3 regions of the Terrabacter ginsenosidimutans genome follow, and region 1 is predicted to be linked to each of the others. Evidence: riboswitches for the same ligand, from Rfam matches in the RefSeq annotation. Region 1 holds a riboswitch; each other region holds the start of a gene.
What was found. Region 1 has a riboswitch for cobalamin ahead of ABD831_RS10075 (SCO2322 family protein). Riboswitches for the same ligand answer to the same signal wherever they lie in the genome.

Region 2: linked by a shared signal. The riboswitch ahead of cobN (cobaltochelatase subunit CobN) and the one ahead of ABD831_RS10075 (SCO2322 family protein) in region 1 are both predicted to bind cobalamin.
Region 3: linked by a shared signal. The riboswitch ahead of ABD831_RS10670 (CbtB domain-containing protein) and the one ahead of ABD831_RS10075 (SCO2322 family protein) in region 1 are both predicted to bind cobalamin.

Annotation. Positions count from the first base shown of each region.
Region 1 covers NZ_BAABDC010000002.1:864,179-868,708, forward strand. The annotation lists gene ABD831_RS10065 (ATP-binding cassette domain-containing protein) at 1-1,017, opposite strand, end outside; gene ABD831_RS10070 (energy-coupling factor transporter transmembrane component T) at 1,014-2,093, opposite strand; gene ABD831_RS10075 (SCO2322 family protein) at 2,109-2,852, opposite strand; cobalamin riboswitch at 2,946-3,095, opposite strand; gene ABD831_RS10080 (hypothetical protein) at 3,130-3,345, shown strand; gene ABD831_RS10085 (serine hydrolase domain-containing protein) at 3,342-4,530, shown strand, end outside.
Region 2 covers NZ_BAABDC010000003.1:87,156-91,685, reverse strand. The annotation lists gene cobN (cobaltochelatase subunit CobN) at 1-1,426, opposite strand, end outside; cobalamin riboswitch at 1,466-1,610, opposite strand; gene ABD831_RS10725 (hypothetical protein) at 1,631-1,804, shown strand; gene ABD831_RS10720 (precorrin-3B synthase) at 2,198-2,983, shown strand; gene ABD831_RS10715 (precorrin-8X methylmutase) at 2,974-3,642, shown strand; gene ABD831_RS10710 (precorrin-2 C(20)-methyltransferase) at 3,639-4,530, shown strand, end outside.
Region 3 covers NZ_BAABDC010000003.1:81,825-86,354, reverse strand. The annotation lists gene ABD831_RS10705 (hypothetical protein) at 1-70, opposite strand, end outside; gene ABD831_RS10700 (hypothetical protein) at 69-224, shown strand; gene ABD831_RS10695 (hypothetical protein) at 435-947, shown strand; gene ABD831_RS10690 (DUF1905 domain-containing protein) at 1,013-1,303, shown strand; gene ABD831_RS10685 (hypothetical protein) at 1,322-1,774, shown strand; gene ABD831_RS10680 (hypothetical protein) at 1,798-2,196, opposite strand; gene ABD831_RS10675 (CbtA family protein) at 2,193-2,963, opposite strand; gene ABD831_RS10670 (CbtB domain-containing protein) at 2,986-3,195, opposite strand; cobalamin riboswitch at 3,227-3,402, opposite strand; gene ABD831_RS10665 (cobalt-precorrin-4/precorrin-4 C(11)-methyltransferase) at 3,443-4,216, opposite strand; gene cbiE (precorrin-6y C5,15-methyltransferase (decarboxylating) subunit CbiE) at 4,213-4,530, opposite strand, start outside.

The sequences.
Region 1 (4,530 bases):
GCGGTGCTGTGCCGCGACGGCGCCGAGCAGGGTGGACTTGCCGGCGCCGTTGCGACCCATCAGCGTCGTCACCGACCCGCGAGCCACGGCGAGGTCGACCCCGTCCAGCACGATGCGCCCGCCGCGCGAGACGCGGACGCCGGTGAGGTCGACGGCGTGGCCGGGCCCGGTGACGTGCAGGTCGGCGACCGGTCGGGGCGTGCTGTCGCCGAGAGCCTCGCGCAGCGACGCAGCCTGTCGGCGCGCGTCGCGGATCGACAGGGGGGTCGGCGACCATCCGACGAGGCGGGACAGGCCCACCACCGGCGGGTAGATCAGGGAGCGGAGCATGGCCTCGGCCGGGTCGAGCAGCTCGGACACCCGTCCGTCGTCCACGAGGACGACGCGGTCGGCGTGGTGCACGACGCGCTCGAGCCGGTGCTCGGCCAGCACGACCGTGACCCCGAGGTCGTGCACGATGCGGTGGAGCGAGGCCAGGACCTCTTCTGCGGCAACAGGATCCAGGGCCGACGTCGGCTCGTCGAGCACGAGCACCCGCGGGCCCGCCGCGAAGAGGGCGGCGATCGCGACGCGCTGCTGCTGACCCCCCGACAGGGTGCGCACGGACCTCGCCCGCAGCGGCGTGAGGCCGAAGAGGTCCAGCGTCTCCTCGACCCGGCGGCGGATCGTCGTCGAGTCCAGGCCCATCGTCTCCATGCCGTAGGCCACCTCGTCCTCGACGACGTCCGTGACGAACGTCGACGACGGGTTCTGCTCGACGAGGCCGACGACGGTCGCGAGGTCACGCGGGCGGTGCTCGGCCGTGTCGAGGCCGTCGACGGTGACGCGGCCTGTCAGGGTGCCCCCGCTGAAGTGCGGCACGAGCCCGTTGATGGTGCGCAACAACGTCGACTTGCCGCTGCCCGTGGGGCCGACGACGAGGACGAGCTCGCCCTCGGGGATCTCGAGCGTGACGTCGTGCAGGCTGGGAGCGGGGGCATCGGCATACTGCACCGTCGCGTGCTCGAAGGTGATCACGGAGCGACCTCCCGGGGACGGGGTGTGAACCACGCGGGCGTCGCGGCGACGAGCAGCGCCAGGACGGCGAGCAGCGGGACCTCGGGCAGCTCGGCCCGCTGGCTCGGGACGACGCCCTCCCAGCCGCGCACGGAGGCGACCACGAGACAGGCAGCCGGCACGGTCCCGGCGAGCACCGTCGCGGTCTCGGTCCACGTCCACCGGTCGCGGCGATGGCCGGACCGGGGGTCGCGCGATGCGCCGACGACGAGGCTGGAGCCGGCGAGCACCGCCCCGAGGACGAGGACCGGCAGCCCCAGCACGCCGCCGGCCGATGAGTCGAGCAGGCCGTAGAGCCCGGCCAGCACCCCGACGAGTCCGGCGAGCGCGAGGCCGGTGGCGGCGCGCCGGCTCGTCGAGGTCGAGTGGACCGCGCGGCCGTAGCCCCGGGACTCCATCGAGGCGGCGAGCCCGAGCGACCGCTCGAACGCCGTCTCGAGCACCGGCACGGTGAGTCGCGCCATCTCTCGCAGGCCCCGCCCGTCGCGACCCCGGAGGGTACGGGCCGCCCGCACGTCGCGGGCGTCGGTGAGCAGCTGCGGCGCGAAGGTGAGGCCCACGACGACGGCCGTGCCGACGTCGTAGAGCGTGGCCGGTAGGTAGCGCAGCAGCCGCCGCGGGCTCGCCAGCGCGTTGGCGGCGCCGAGACACGCGAGGACCGCTGCGAGGCGCAGGGCGTCGTATGCGGCATACAGGAGCGACTCGAGCGTCACCGTGCCGCCCAGGCGCACGGCGGCGGCCCAGTCGGGCAGGGGCACGCTGGGGAGGGTCACGACGACCGTCCCACCGACGATGCCGTTGCCGAGCAGCGCGGTCATGACGATGCGGAACGCCACGACCACGGCACCGATCACGAGGAAGGCCGGCAGCGGGTTCGGCGTGGCCGGGTCGTGTCGCTCCGCGACGACGAGCAGGCAGACCCCGATGACGAGGAGCAGGAGCACAGGGTTGGTCGTGCGCGACGCCGCCGTGGCAAGGCCCAGCCCCCACAGCCACCATGCTGCAGGGTGCTGGAGCCTGGCCTTGACCCGTGCCACGCGCGTCGTGGCTCCTCAGACGTCCCGGCGGGCGCGCGACCGCGAGCGCACGAGCAGGTAGGCGACGAGGGCGAGCAGGACGAGACCGGCGATGACGTAGGCCGCCACCGACCCGCCGGAGGTGCCGGAGGCCGGCGCAGCGGCGACGTCGGTGGCGGTGGCAGCCGGCGTCGTCGCAGCGGCAGTGGGGCTGGCCGCGGGCGCCGCGATGGTCACCGGCTGGTCGGCGGCCTTGGCCTCGGGACTGACCTCCTTGACGGCTCCACCGCAGTCACTGGTGGGATAGCCGTCGACGCCGCAGACCAGGCCCTTCTCCACACGGACGTCACCGGCAAGGGCCAGCACGGCCGAGCTCGTGGCGTCGGCCGCGACCACGGCGCACAGCGCCTTGGGGGCGGGAGGCGTCGCGTTGTCAGCTGCATCGGCAGGGCGGCCGAAGTCGACGACGAGCCCCACGCGCTTCTTGCCCGCCTCGGCGGGCGTCGAGCCGCAGACCTGGTCGAACGTCATCACGGCTCGCGGGTAGCGGGTCGAGGCCTCGTCGGCGACGGCGAAGCGCCAGCCGTCGACGCTGCCGTCCTTGGGGACCGTCTGGTCCGGGCCCTTCTGGGCGAAGGCCCAGGCGCCGTCCGCGAGCTGGTAGAAGCCCCAGTAGCGGTAGGCGGCGGCATGGGCTGGCGCAACCGTCAGGGCGGAGAGCAGCGTCGCCACGAGGGCGGCGAAGACGACCCGGAGCGGGGCACGACGGACAAGGGACACGGTTTCCTCCTCGCGGTCGGACACCATGTCGGGTCTGCTGGCTGACGCCGGCCCGGCGGGGTGACTCCGGTCCGCATTCCACGACAGACTGACAAAGGAGCCGGTAGGACGCGGGTTTTCCGACTGGTCACCCCGAGCCGGCTGGCGGCGGGGAGTGGCTTCACGGTTGCGGGTCAGCGCCGGAGTCACACCGGCTTGCCCCATCGTCCTTCGGTTAGGCGAACCGTCGCACGTGGGGCTGCCACGCGTCAAACGAGCCGCCAACTAGGGTGGCCACATGAGTGCTGACTGGACCTGGCTGTTCCTCGACGCCCACGGGAATCCGGTGGAGGGGGAGGGCCTGACGACCACGGGCTTCCCGACCCAGAGCGACGCCGAGAGCTACCTCGGGGAGTCGTGGCGTGAGCTGCTCGACGCCGGCGTCGAGGCCGTCACCCTGCGTGAGCACGATGCCGTCGTCTACGGTCCGATGAGCCTCCGGGCGGCGGAGTGAGCGCGACGCCGGCGGGCCGCGACACGACCCTGTCGGCCGGGCTCGAGCGCGACCTCCTCGCCCGTGTCGTGACGGCGCAGCGCACGTGGCGCTCGCCGGGGGTCAGCGTCGGTGTCGTCCGGGACGGACACCTCGTCTGGTCGGCGCACGTGGGCTCGGCGCGCCTCGGGACGAGCCCGGCGTCGGCCACCGACGACACCCAGTTCATGATCGGCTCGGTGACGAAGACGTTCACCGCGCTGACGGTCATGTCGCTTCGTGACGAGGGCCGGCTGTCCCTCGACGACACGCTAGAGACCCATCTCCCCGGCACGAGGCACGGGCGGGTTCCGTTGCGGCAGATGCTCGCCCACGCCTCCGGCTTGCAGCGCGAGCCAGTCGGCAACATCTGGGAGAGCCTCGAGGCCCCCGAGCGCGAGGAGTTCCTCGCCGGTGTGGAGGACGCCGAGCAGGTGCTTCCCGGTCACCACGCCTTCCACTACTCGAACCTTGCCTACGGTCTGCTCGGCGCGGTGGTCGAGCGCGTCACCGGGCAGGACTGGGAGCAGGTCGTGCGAGAGCGCGTGCTGGACCCCCTGGGGATGACGCGCACCGGACTCGCTCCCGCGGACGACCGTGCCGTCGGCTACCAGGTCGACCCCTACGCCGGCACGGCGAGCGAGGAGCCCTTCTTCAGCCTGGGCGCGACGGCCCCGTTCGGGGGGCTGTGGTCGACCGTCGCCGACATGGGCCGCTACGCCGCCTACGTCGCGAGCCCCGACGGCCGCGTCGTGCAGCCCGACACCGTCGAGGAGATGTGCCGGCCGATCATCATGACCGACGTCGACGGCTGGAGCGGCGCCTACGGTCTCGGCTTCGGCATGGGGCGGCGCGGCGACCGAGTCTACGTCGGGCACGGGGGCGCCATGCCTGGCTTCCTCACCGGCCTGCGGGTCCGGCGCAAGGACGGCGTCGGGGCGGTCGTCTTCGCCAACGCCACGTCCGGGGCGTTGACCCTCGGGCTCGCCACCGACCTCGTCGAGGCGGTCATCGAGGCCGAGCCCTCGCTCGCGGCGCCGTGGGTGCCCGAGACGGAGCAGCCCGGCCTCACCGAGCTGCTCGGCCTGTGGTGGTCCGAGGGCTCGCCCATCACGTTCTTCGTCCGCGAGGGTGAGCTGTGGTCGCGGCTCGCCGATGACGAGCAGC
Region 2 (4,530 bases), on a different contig from region 1:
CGGGGTCGGTGTGCCGGTCGACGAAGACCTCGCCGGGCGCCTCACCCCAGTGCTTCGTGACGGCCGTGCGCAGCTCGTCGGGCAGCGCGTCGAAGTGCTCGCGGTAGCGGGCGGCGGGGATGCGCACCGGCTGGCCGGTCAGCTGCTCCTGCGTGAGCCAGTCCTCGTCCTGGCCGCCGGCTTCGATGAGGGCGTGGATGAGGGCGTTGCCGGCGGTGGTGTCGGCGCTCTCGCCGTCGACGGGGTCGAGCGGCCCGGTGCCCGGGATGTCGCCGGGGGCGCCGAGGTCGTAGCCGGCGTCGCGCAACGCGCGGAGGAGCCGGACGATCGAGACCGGGGTGTCGAGGCCCACGGCGTTGCCGATGCGCGAGTGCTTCGACGGGTACGCCGACAGGACGACGGCGATGCGGCGCTCGGCCGGCGGGGTGTGGCGCAGGCGGGCGTGGTTGACCGCGAGCGTGGCGAGGCGGGCGCAGCGCTCGGTGTCGGGCACGTAGTGCGGCAGGCCGTCGGCGTCGGTCTCCTTGAAGGAGAACACTCCCCCGATGATCCGGCCGTCGAACTCGGGCACCGCGACCTGCGTCGCGACGTCGAGCGGACTCATGCCGTCGCCGCTGGCGGCCCACTGGTCGCGGCTCCAGGTCAGGCAGAGCCCCTGGATGATCGGCACGTCGAGGGCAGCGAGGGCCTGCACGTCCCAGGACTCGTCGTCCTCGCCGGCGCTCGAGGTGGCGGGCTTCGTGCCGCCCGCCGCGAGGACGGTGGTGACGAGGACGTCGTATGCCGTGAGGTGCTCGAGGAGGTCAGCCGGGGCGTCCCGCAGCGACGACACGTGCACCGGCACGCCGATGCCACCGGCTGCATCGACGGCGTCTGCGAGCGCATGGACGTAGGCGGTGTTCTCGGCGGCGAACTGGGCGCGGTAGAAGAGGATCCCGACGCGCGGGCGGGGAGTGTCGCCCGCGGCGTCGGAAATCTGGGTGGCCGCGGGCTCGGGGCGGTCGAGCACGCCCCAGGCCGGCAGCGGGGCCGGCGGCTCGAAGCCCTCGCCGGTCATGAGGAGGGTGTCGCCGAGGAACGCGTGCAGCTCGCGGAGGTTGGCGGCGCCGCCCTCGGCGAGGTAGCGGTGGGCCTCGGCGACGACGCCGGGCGCGACGGTCGAGAGGTCCATGAGCGAGGCGTTCGGGGTCTGCTCGCCGCCGAGCACGACCATCGGCTTCCCCGCGCCCCGGATGCGGCGGAAGCCGTCGCACAGGTCCTGGGGTCCGCCGAGGATGCGCGCCACGACGATGTCGGCGGCCTCGACCGCCTCGGCCATCGAGGTGTGGCCGGGTCGCGACGGGTTGGCGAGCACGTAGTCGGCGCCGCTCCCGCGGGCACACAGCAGGTCGGTGTCAGACGTCGAGAGCAGCGCGATGCGCGTCACTGGAACTCCTCGGCGGGGTGTCCACGCCCCGCGGTCGAAAGGAAATGAAGCGCTGCCGGCAGTTCCTGACTCACCGCCGCCCTCTCGGGTGACGACTCACAGTGGCGGGACCGTCCCGGATTCTCACCGGGTTCCTGGTCGACGACGCTGGGCCCACCCTAGCCCGTGCTCGCACCGCGGTCGCGGCGGCGCCCGCTCGGTAGCGTGAGCGGGTGCGCCTGCGTTGCCGGTGACGCAGCCGTCAGCGGCGAGGACGGGGTGCCCGTCGAGCTCACGGTCGGACGCGCAGCCGTGTGGGAGCCGGGCGAGAGCCACGAGACCAGGAGTGTGGCCGGGATGACCGCTCTCGTCGTCGAAGGCGACATCGCCCTGGCCTGAGACGGCCGTCTTGACCTCGTCGCGCTCGGGCCTAGCATGTGCCGCGTGACCGCCCCGACGAGCCGCCCGCATCAGGCCGCCGATGCCTGCCCGGGTGTCGCGCGACCCTTCTCGGCGGCCGACGGCGCCATCGTGAGGCTCCGTCCGGCGGGCCGCCCGGTGCCCGTGCAAGCGCTGTCACTCTTGATCGATATCGTTGCGGGACAAGATGATCCGATTGTCCAGCTCACCTCCAGGGCCGCCCTTCAGGTGCGTGGCCTTCCTGATCCGCTGACCGCCGACGTCCACGCCGCGCTCACCGCGACCGGCCTCGTTCCGTCGTCCTCCCACGAGCTGGTGCGCAACGTCGTAGCCTCCCCTCTCTCCGGCCTCGACGCCGGCGGGAGGTGTGATGTGCGTCCCCTCGTAGCCCGTTTCGACGACGCCGTGTGCGCCGACCCCGAGCTGTCGCACCTCGGCGGACGCTTCCTCTTCGCGATCGACGACGGCCGCGGCGACGTCATCAACGGCGCCTTCGACCTCGGCTTCCTCGCGACCGGCCCGGACCTCGGTGTCGTCCTCGCTGGCTCCTCCGGCCACGGCTGGGAGGTGTCACTCGGCACGGCCGTGCCGATGCTCCTCACGCTGGCTCGCGAGTTCGCCAGCCGGACAGGTCGAGGCGAGAGCGCATGGCACGTCGACGAGCTCGAAAATCCCCTCGGACCGGCACCCACGGCCCGCCCCGAGGTGCCGGCGCCGCCACGGACCCCGCTCGGCGCGGTCGGCCGGCACGCCGTGGTCGCCGTCCCGCTCGGACTCCTGCGTCGGGAGCACGTCGACGCCCTCGCCCAGGTCGCGGACCGCGTGCGCGTGACGCCGTGGCGGTCGCTCGTCATCGAGGACGCCGCCGCTGCACTGCCCGGGCTCGAGGCTGTCGGGCTCGTGACGCACTCCGGATCACCGTGGAACCGACTGCATGCCTGCACCGGCCTTCCCGGCTGTGACCGGTCGGCCCTCGACACCCGCGCCCTCGCTCGACAGCTGGCGCCGCTCCTTCCGGCGGGACGCCTGCCCGTCCACGTCAGCGGGTGCGCGCGTCGTTGCGGGACCCCGGCGACGGCATACGTCGACGTGCTGGCCCCGACGTCCACCGGGGAAGCCTTGTCCACCATCAGGGAGCAGGAGGCGTCATGGACGTGACCACGCTCGGGCTGCAGGCCCCGACGCGACGCTACGACTACGTCACGGACGGCGCCGAGATCTACCGCCGGTCGTTCGCGACGATCCGCGCCGAGGCCCGCCTCGACCACCTGCCGGAGGACGCCCGGGTCGTGGCTGTCCGCATGGTCCATGCGAGTGGCGACGTCGACCTCACCGCACACATCGCCGTCCACGCCCGGCTCGTCACGGCTGCGCGGACAGCCCTTCAGGCCGGCGCGCCGATCCTCACGGACGCCCACATGATCGCCTCGGGCATCACCCGGGCCCGGCTGCCGCGTGACAACGAGGTCGTGTGCACGCTTCGTGACGACCGGGTGCCCGCGCTCGCAAAGGCCTGGCGCACCACGCGATCCGCTGCCGCCGTCTCTCTCTGGGGTGACCGGGTCGACGGTGCGGTCGTCGCGATCGGCAACGCTCCCACCGCCCTCTTCCACCTGCTCGAGACCATCGCCGACGGCGGACCCCGACCAGCCGCCATTGTCGGCATCCCCGTCGGCTTCATCGGATCGGCCGAGTCGAAGGTGGCGCTCGCCGAGAACCCCTTCGACATCCCGTGGCTCGTCGTCCACGGGCGGCGCGGGGGCTCGGCCCTGGCAGCCTCGGCCGTCAACGCGCTGGCCCGCGAGGAGGAGCTGTGACCGGCTGGCTGCGCGGCGTGGGCGTCGGCCCGGGCGACCCGGAGCTCGTCACCGTCAAGGCCGCGCGGCTCATCGGCGAGGCCGACGTCGTCGCCTTCCACAGCGGGCCGCGCGGTGACTCGATCGCGCGGCGCATCGCCGAGTCCTACTTCCGCGCCAGCGTCGTCGAGGAGCTGCTCGTCTACCCCGTCACGACCGGCGCCACCGACCACCCGCTCGGCTATCACGGGCTCATGGCTGACTTCTACGACGATTCCGCGGATCGGATTGCGGCACATCTGGACTCGGGCCGCAACGTCGTGGTGCTGGCCGAGGGCGACCCGCTCTTCTACGGCACGTACATGTACCTCCACGATCGTCTCGCCGCCCGCTACGACACCGCCGTGGTCCCGGGCGTCACCTCGGTCAGCGGGTCCGCGGCCGCCGTCGCCACCGGTCTCTGCCGCCACGAGGACGTGCTGACGATCCTGCCCGGCACCCTCGCGGTGCCCGAGCTGGCCCGGCGTCTCGCGGACACCGAGGCCGCGATCGTCATGAAGCTCGGCCGCACCTTCGAGAACGTCCGGGAGGCGCTGCGCCAGGCTGGACGTCTCGACGAGGCACGCTACGTCGAGCGGGCCAGCTCCGCTGCCGAACGGGTGCTTCCGGTCGCCGACGTCGACGCCTCGACGGTGCCCTACATGTCGATGGTCGTCGTCCCGGGCAAGGACCTGCGCGCCGACGCCGCCGGCCGCGCCCGACCCTCGACTCCCGCGGAACCGTCTGTCGCACCGCGGGACCCGTCGCACATGACGTCCGGTGAGGTCGTCGTCATCGGCCTCGGTCCAGGCCCTGACCGTTGGCTGACCCCTGAGGCGACAGCAGCGCTGGCCGAGGTGTCACACGTGG
Region 3 (4,530 bases), on a different contig from region 1:
TGCCGGCCCAGAGCGCCACCACGTTGACGATGGCCGCGACCGTCACCAGGACGAGTCCGATGACGGGCATGACCACCGTGTCGGTCACGGGGACGACGTCGTGGAACAGCGTGCTGACCAGGGGCAGCACGATCCATGACCCCAGACCGACGGCCGCCGCGACCAAGGCGACCCAACCGCTGCGTGCCGAGGGCCACGTCTGGGACCTCGGGCGGGTCGATTGAGAGCCGGGTGTGGGCTTCACTGCGTGTGCCATGGTCTGTGACCTCCCTACCCTGCACCTCCATTCTCCGGCGAACGGCGCTCAGGGCGCCGCGGCCGTGAGGCTTCTCATGCCGCGACAACGGCGCTCAGGGGGCGCCTTCCGATCACTGGGACCTTCGGCTCTGCAGCAGGGTCGAGACGGACGCGAGTCTGGAGGCATGGGCGAAGGTGTGGGCGTCACCGAGAGGCCTCATCTCGCATGGGAGCGCGTTCTGATCGTGGTCGGCGTCGCCATTGCGCTGGCCTCCGCCGTCCTGGGCTATGTGTGGTTGCAGCGGATGCCGGAACTGCAGCCAGTGGACTTCGGGCAGCACGTGCCGATCGTCGCCACTGAGACCACCTCCGTGACGGTCTTCGTCTCCACCGGGCTGTCCAGCTCTCCGTCGTGCGAGGTGACGACCGGGAACGGCGGAGCTGTCACCGTGGGCGAGGCCGAGCGCTACCACCAAGGGGGCGGTCTCGAGTCGGCCTTCGGGTTCCCGGTGATCTCAGGGACGACGTACGTGGTGACGTGCAGCAGTGCAGCCGAGGCTGGGCGCTTCGCGGTCGCGCAGGACGTCGCAGTACCGGTGAACGTCCTCATCGCAACGGGTTCGCTGGGTCTTGGGCTGTGTGGCGTGGGGCTTGTCGTCACGACAGGTCGACGCCGTGCCACGACCACTCGGTCCAGCTCGAGTCGTTGACTTCGGACGCCGAAGTAGGGGTCTCTCCGGCTCCTCACGCCAGCGCCCCCTGCCATCCTGATGCCATGGAGCTCGAGTTCAGCGGTGAGGTCTGGGAGTGGCGCGGTCCTGCGCCCTACTACTTCGTCACGGTGCCCGAGGACGAGTCACAGGCGCTGCACGACGTGGCCCACGTCAGCTACGGCTGGGGGATGATCCCGGTGACCGCCCGCATCGGCGCGACCGAGTGGACCACCTCCCTGTGGCCCAAGAACGGCGGCTACGTCGTGCCGCTCAAGGATGCCGTCCGCCGCGCCGAGGACGTGCAGGAGGGTGACACCGTCGAGGTGGGGCTGGACGTCCGCGCCGACTCGTGACGCGGCATGCTGGATGCCATGGATGACGACACCACCCACGACGACGAGACCCGCACGGGCATCGAGGCGCCGGCGGACGACGCGTTCACCGACCACTTCACGAGCCCGATCTACGACGACCCCGCCGGCGAGTTCGCGCCGTTCGGCACCGACGAGGGCGCGGACCTCCTCGCCGACTGGGCCGCACGCTCGGACGAGCTCGGTCCCACGTCGACCGTTCGCGACCTGCTCGCCGACGGCTTCGACGATCCGTCCGACGTCGACGGCATGCTCGCCGAGCTCGACGACGAGGACGGGGTCGACACCGCGACGACCGTCGTCGGCGCCGGCTTCACCCTGCTGCGCCTCACCGGGCAGATCGACGACGAGGGTCGTGCGGCCGTGCTGCGGGCCCTGGCCGCGCTCGAGTCCTTCTACGGCGAGCAGCCCGAGCTGAGCCGGATGCGCGACGACCTCGAGTCCTTCGTCTGACGGTCGACCCCTCGGACCGACCGTCAGACCGCCGTCCACGTCAGCGACAACCCGCTCGGCGCGAAGACCCGGTCCTCCAGCCCCGCGGGGACCGGCTCCGCCCCGGGACCGCCGAGCGCCACCCACCCGGTGATCGCGTCGACCGTCTCGTCGTCGAGCACGGCACGCAGCCACACGGGCCGCCCACCGGCCCGGCGACCGGCCACCGACGGTGTCACGACGACGACGTTGGACTCGTCACAGGCGAGCAGGCACGCGCTCCGCAGCACGCGCGCGTGCCCCCGGGTGCCGACCTCGAGGCGGGCAAGGAGCCCGTCGTGGTCGACCCCGGGGTGCTTGCCCTCGGTGCCGCAGCAGCAGTCACGGCAGACGCGGACGATGCAGGTGGTCTCTCCCGGGGAGGCGCCGTCGTATGCCGTCACGCCGGGACGGGCGCGCTGGCCGAGGCCCGCTCGCCCGCAGGACCCGACGCTCCGGCTCGTTCCATGAGCAGCCCGAACGTGACTCCGAGCGTCAGCCACATCGCCGCGAGCTGGGCCAGGGACGCGAGCCGGAAGTCCCAGACCAGGTCGGCCGGCACGTCGGGCGGCACCTGGTCGGGCGTTCCCGGCACGAGGACGAGCACGAGCCCGACGAGCACCACGACCGCCGCGATGTCGAGAGCCCAGCGGCTCGACGCAACGGTGCCACGACGAGCGAGCCTGCGGTCGAGCGCCGGCACGACGAGGGCCACGGCCACCCCGAGGAGGAGGACGACGGCATACAGCATCGTGCGGCGTCCGACCGTCGCCGGGTCGCCCACGGCGGGCGGGTTGGACGGGATCTTCAGCGCTGGAAGGAGACTCACGGCCGCGAAGCCGATCGTCGCCAGCACGACTGAGCGTCCGAAGTCACCGCGCCCGGGCAGCCGCTCTCGCATCCGGGCGAAGACGACGGCGAAGATGACACCGACGGCTGCCCCGACGATGACCGAGGTGACGGCGCCCCCGACGACCTGCGCCGTGCGCGACACGAGCGGCTCGTCACCGCCGTGGGCCAGCAGGCGGCCCGAAGCCGCCTGACCGCCGTGCATCGTGCGCATGTCCTCGATGACGAGGGCTCGACGGAAGACGGGCTCGACGACGAGCCAGATCACGACGGCGGCTGTGGCGCCGGCGAGCACGCCGGCAAGGACCCCGCGCCGCAGCACGGAGCCGAAGCTCAGCCCCACCTCAGTGGCAGGGCACGCCGAGAGCGTGACGCGCGTCGTGCGTCAGCTCGTGGAGCATCTGCGCAGCAGGCGTGCTGAGCAGCGCACCGTTCTCCTGCGAGACGAAGTAGAGCGCGAAGACCGCGAACGCGAGCAGCGCCCAGGCCCAGGCGGGGACGCGGACGTCGGTGGTGACGGATGGGACGGCGGAAGCCGATGCTGCAGTGGTCATGGCGAATTGACCCTTTCTTTCCATGCCTCGTGGACAGATCATCGCCGCAGCCGGTCTCCTGGCTTCCAGATCGTCACGCCTCCCCAGCCTTCCCAGCGACCTGCGGTCACCAGTGGCGAATGGTGGGGACTTGCTCCCTGGTCACAGTGGCGAGGACCACGTCGGAATCACACCGACTTCCCGTGCACTGCGGCACTCGCATCCTGACACAGGCCACGGCCCGGCGCCACGGGGGGCCACGAGATCCCTAGGCGCCCGGGGTGTTTCGCGTGAGCCGTGCGACGCGCGTCCCGTAGAGGTGGGACTCGACGAAGTCGTCGGTGTCGCGCGCTGCCAGCGCGTGCCCGACGAGGATGACCGCAGCCTGACGCAGGCCCGCCTCCTCGACCTGGTCGGCGATGCCGGCGAGCGTGCCGCGCAGGACGAGCTGGTCGGGCTGCTCCGCGTTCGCGACGACGACCACCGGGCAGTCGTCGCCGTAGTCGTCCACGAGCGATGCCATGAGCTCGCGGGTGCGGCGGATCGCGAGGTGCAGCACGAGCGTGGCCCGGGACCGTGCGAAGTGGGCGAGGGACTCCGTCTCCGGCATCTGCGTCGAGTCACGGTGCGCCCGGGTCAGCACGACGGACTGGGCGACCTCGGGCACCGTCAGCTCACGGCCGATGAGGGCGGCTGCAGCGGCATACGCGGGCACGCCGGGCGTCACGTCCCACGGCACTCCCGCACGGTCGAGCCTGCGGGTCTGCTCGGCGATGGCGGAGTAGAGCGAGGGGTCGCCCGAGCACAGCCTGGCCACGTCGTGCCCGGCCTCGTGCGCGCGCACGCAGTGCTCCGTGATCGCGTCGAGGTCGAGGCTTTGGGTGTCGACGAGCTCGGCCTCGTCGGGGCAGTGCGCGAGCACCTCGGGGCCGATGTAGGTGCCGGCGTAGAGGCACACCCGGGATGCGCCGACGAGCCGCACCGCGCGGAGCGTGAGCAGGTCGGCAGCTCCCGGACCCGCGCCGATGAAGTGGACGGTCACGATGACATCTCCGAATCTGTCTGCTGCACAGCCTTTTCCACCGACCATTGAACGATCGACCGCGCCGGCTTCCAGCCGTGGAGCGAGCCGATGGGGTCGAGGTCCTCGACGGCGATGCGGCTCATCGACCCGCCGAGACGGCCGCGCACCTCGTGCAGCAGGGCCTCGGTCTCGACGGTGACGCCGTGGACGACGAGCCTCCCACCCGGCGCCAGCGCGCTCCAGCACGCGTCGAGCAGGTCCCGCGTCGCCCCTCCTCCGACGAAGACGGCATCGGGCCGAGGCAGCGACGCGAGGGCCTCGAGCGACGACGA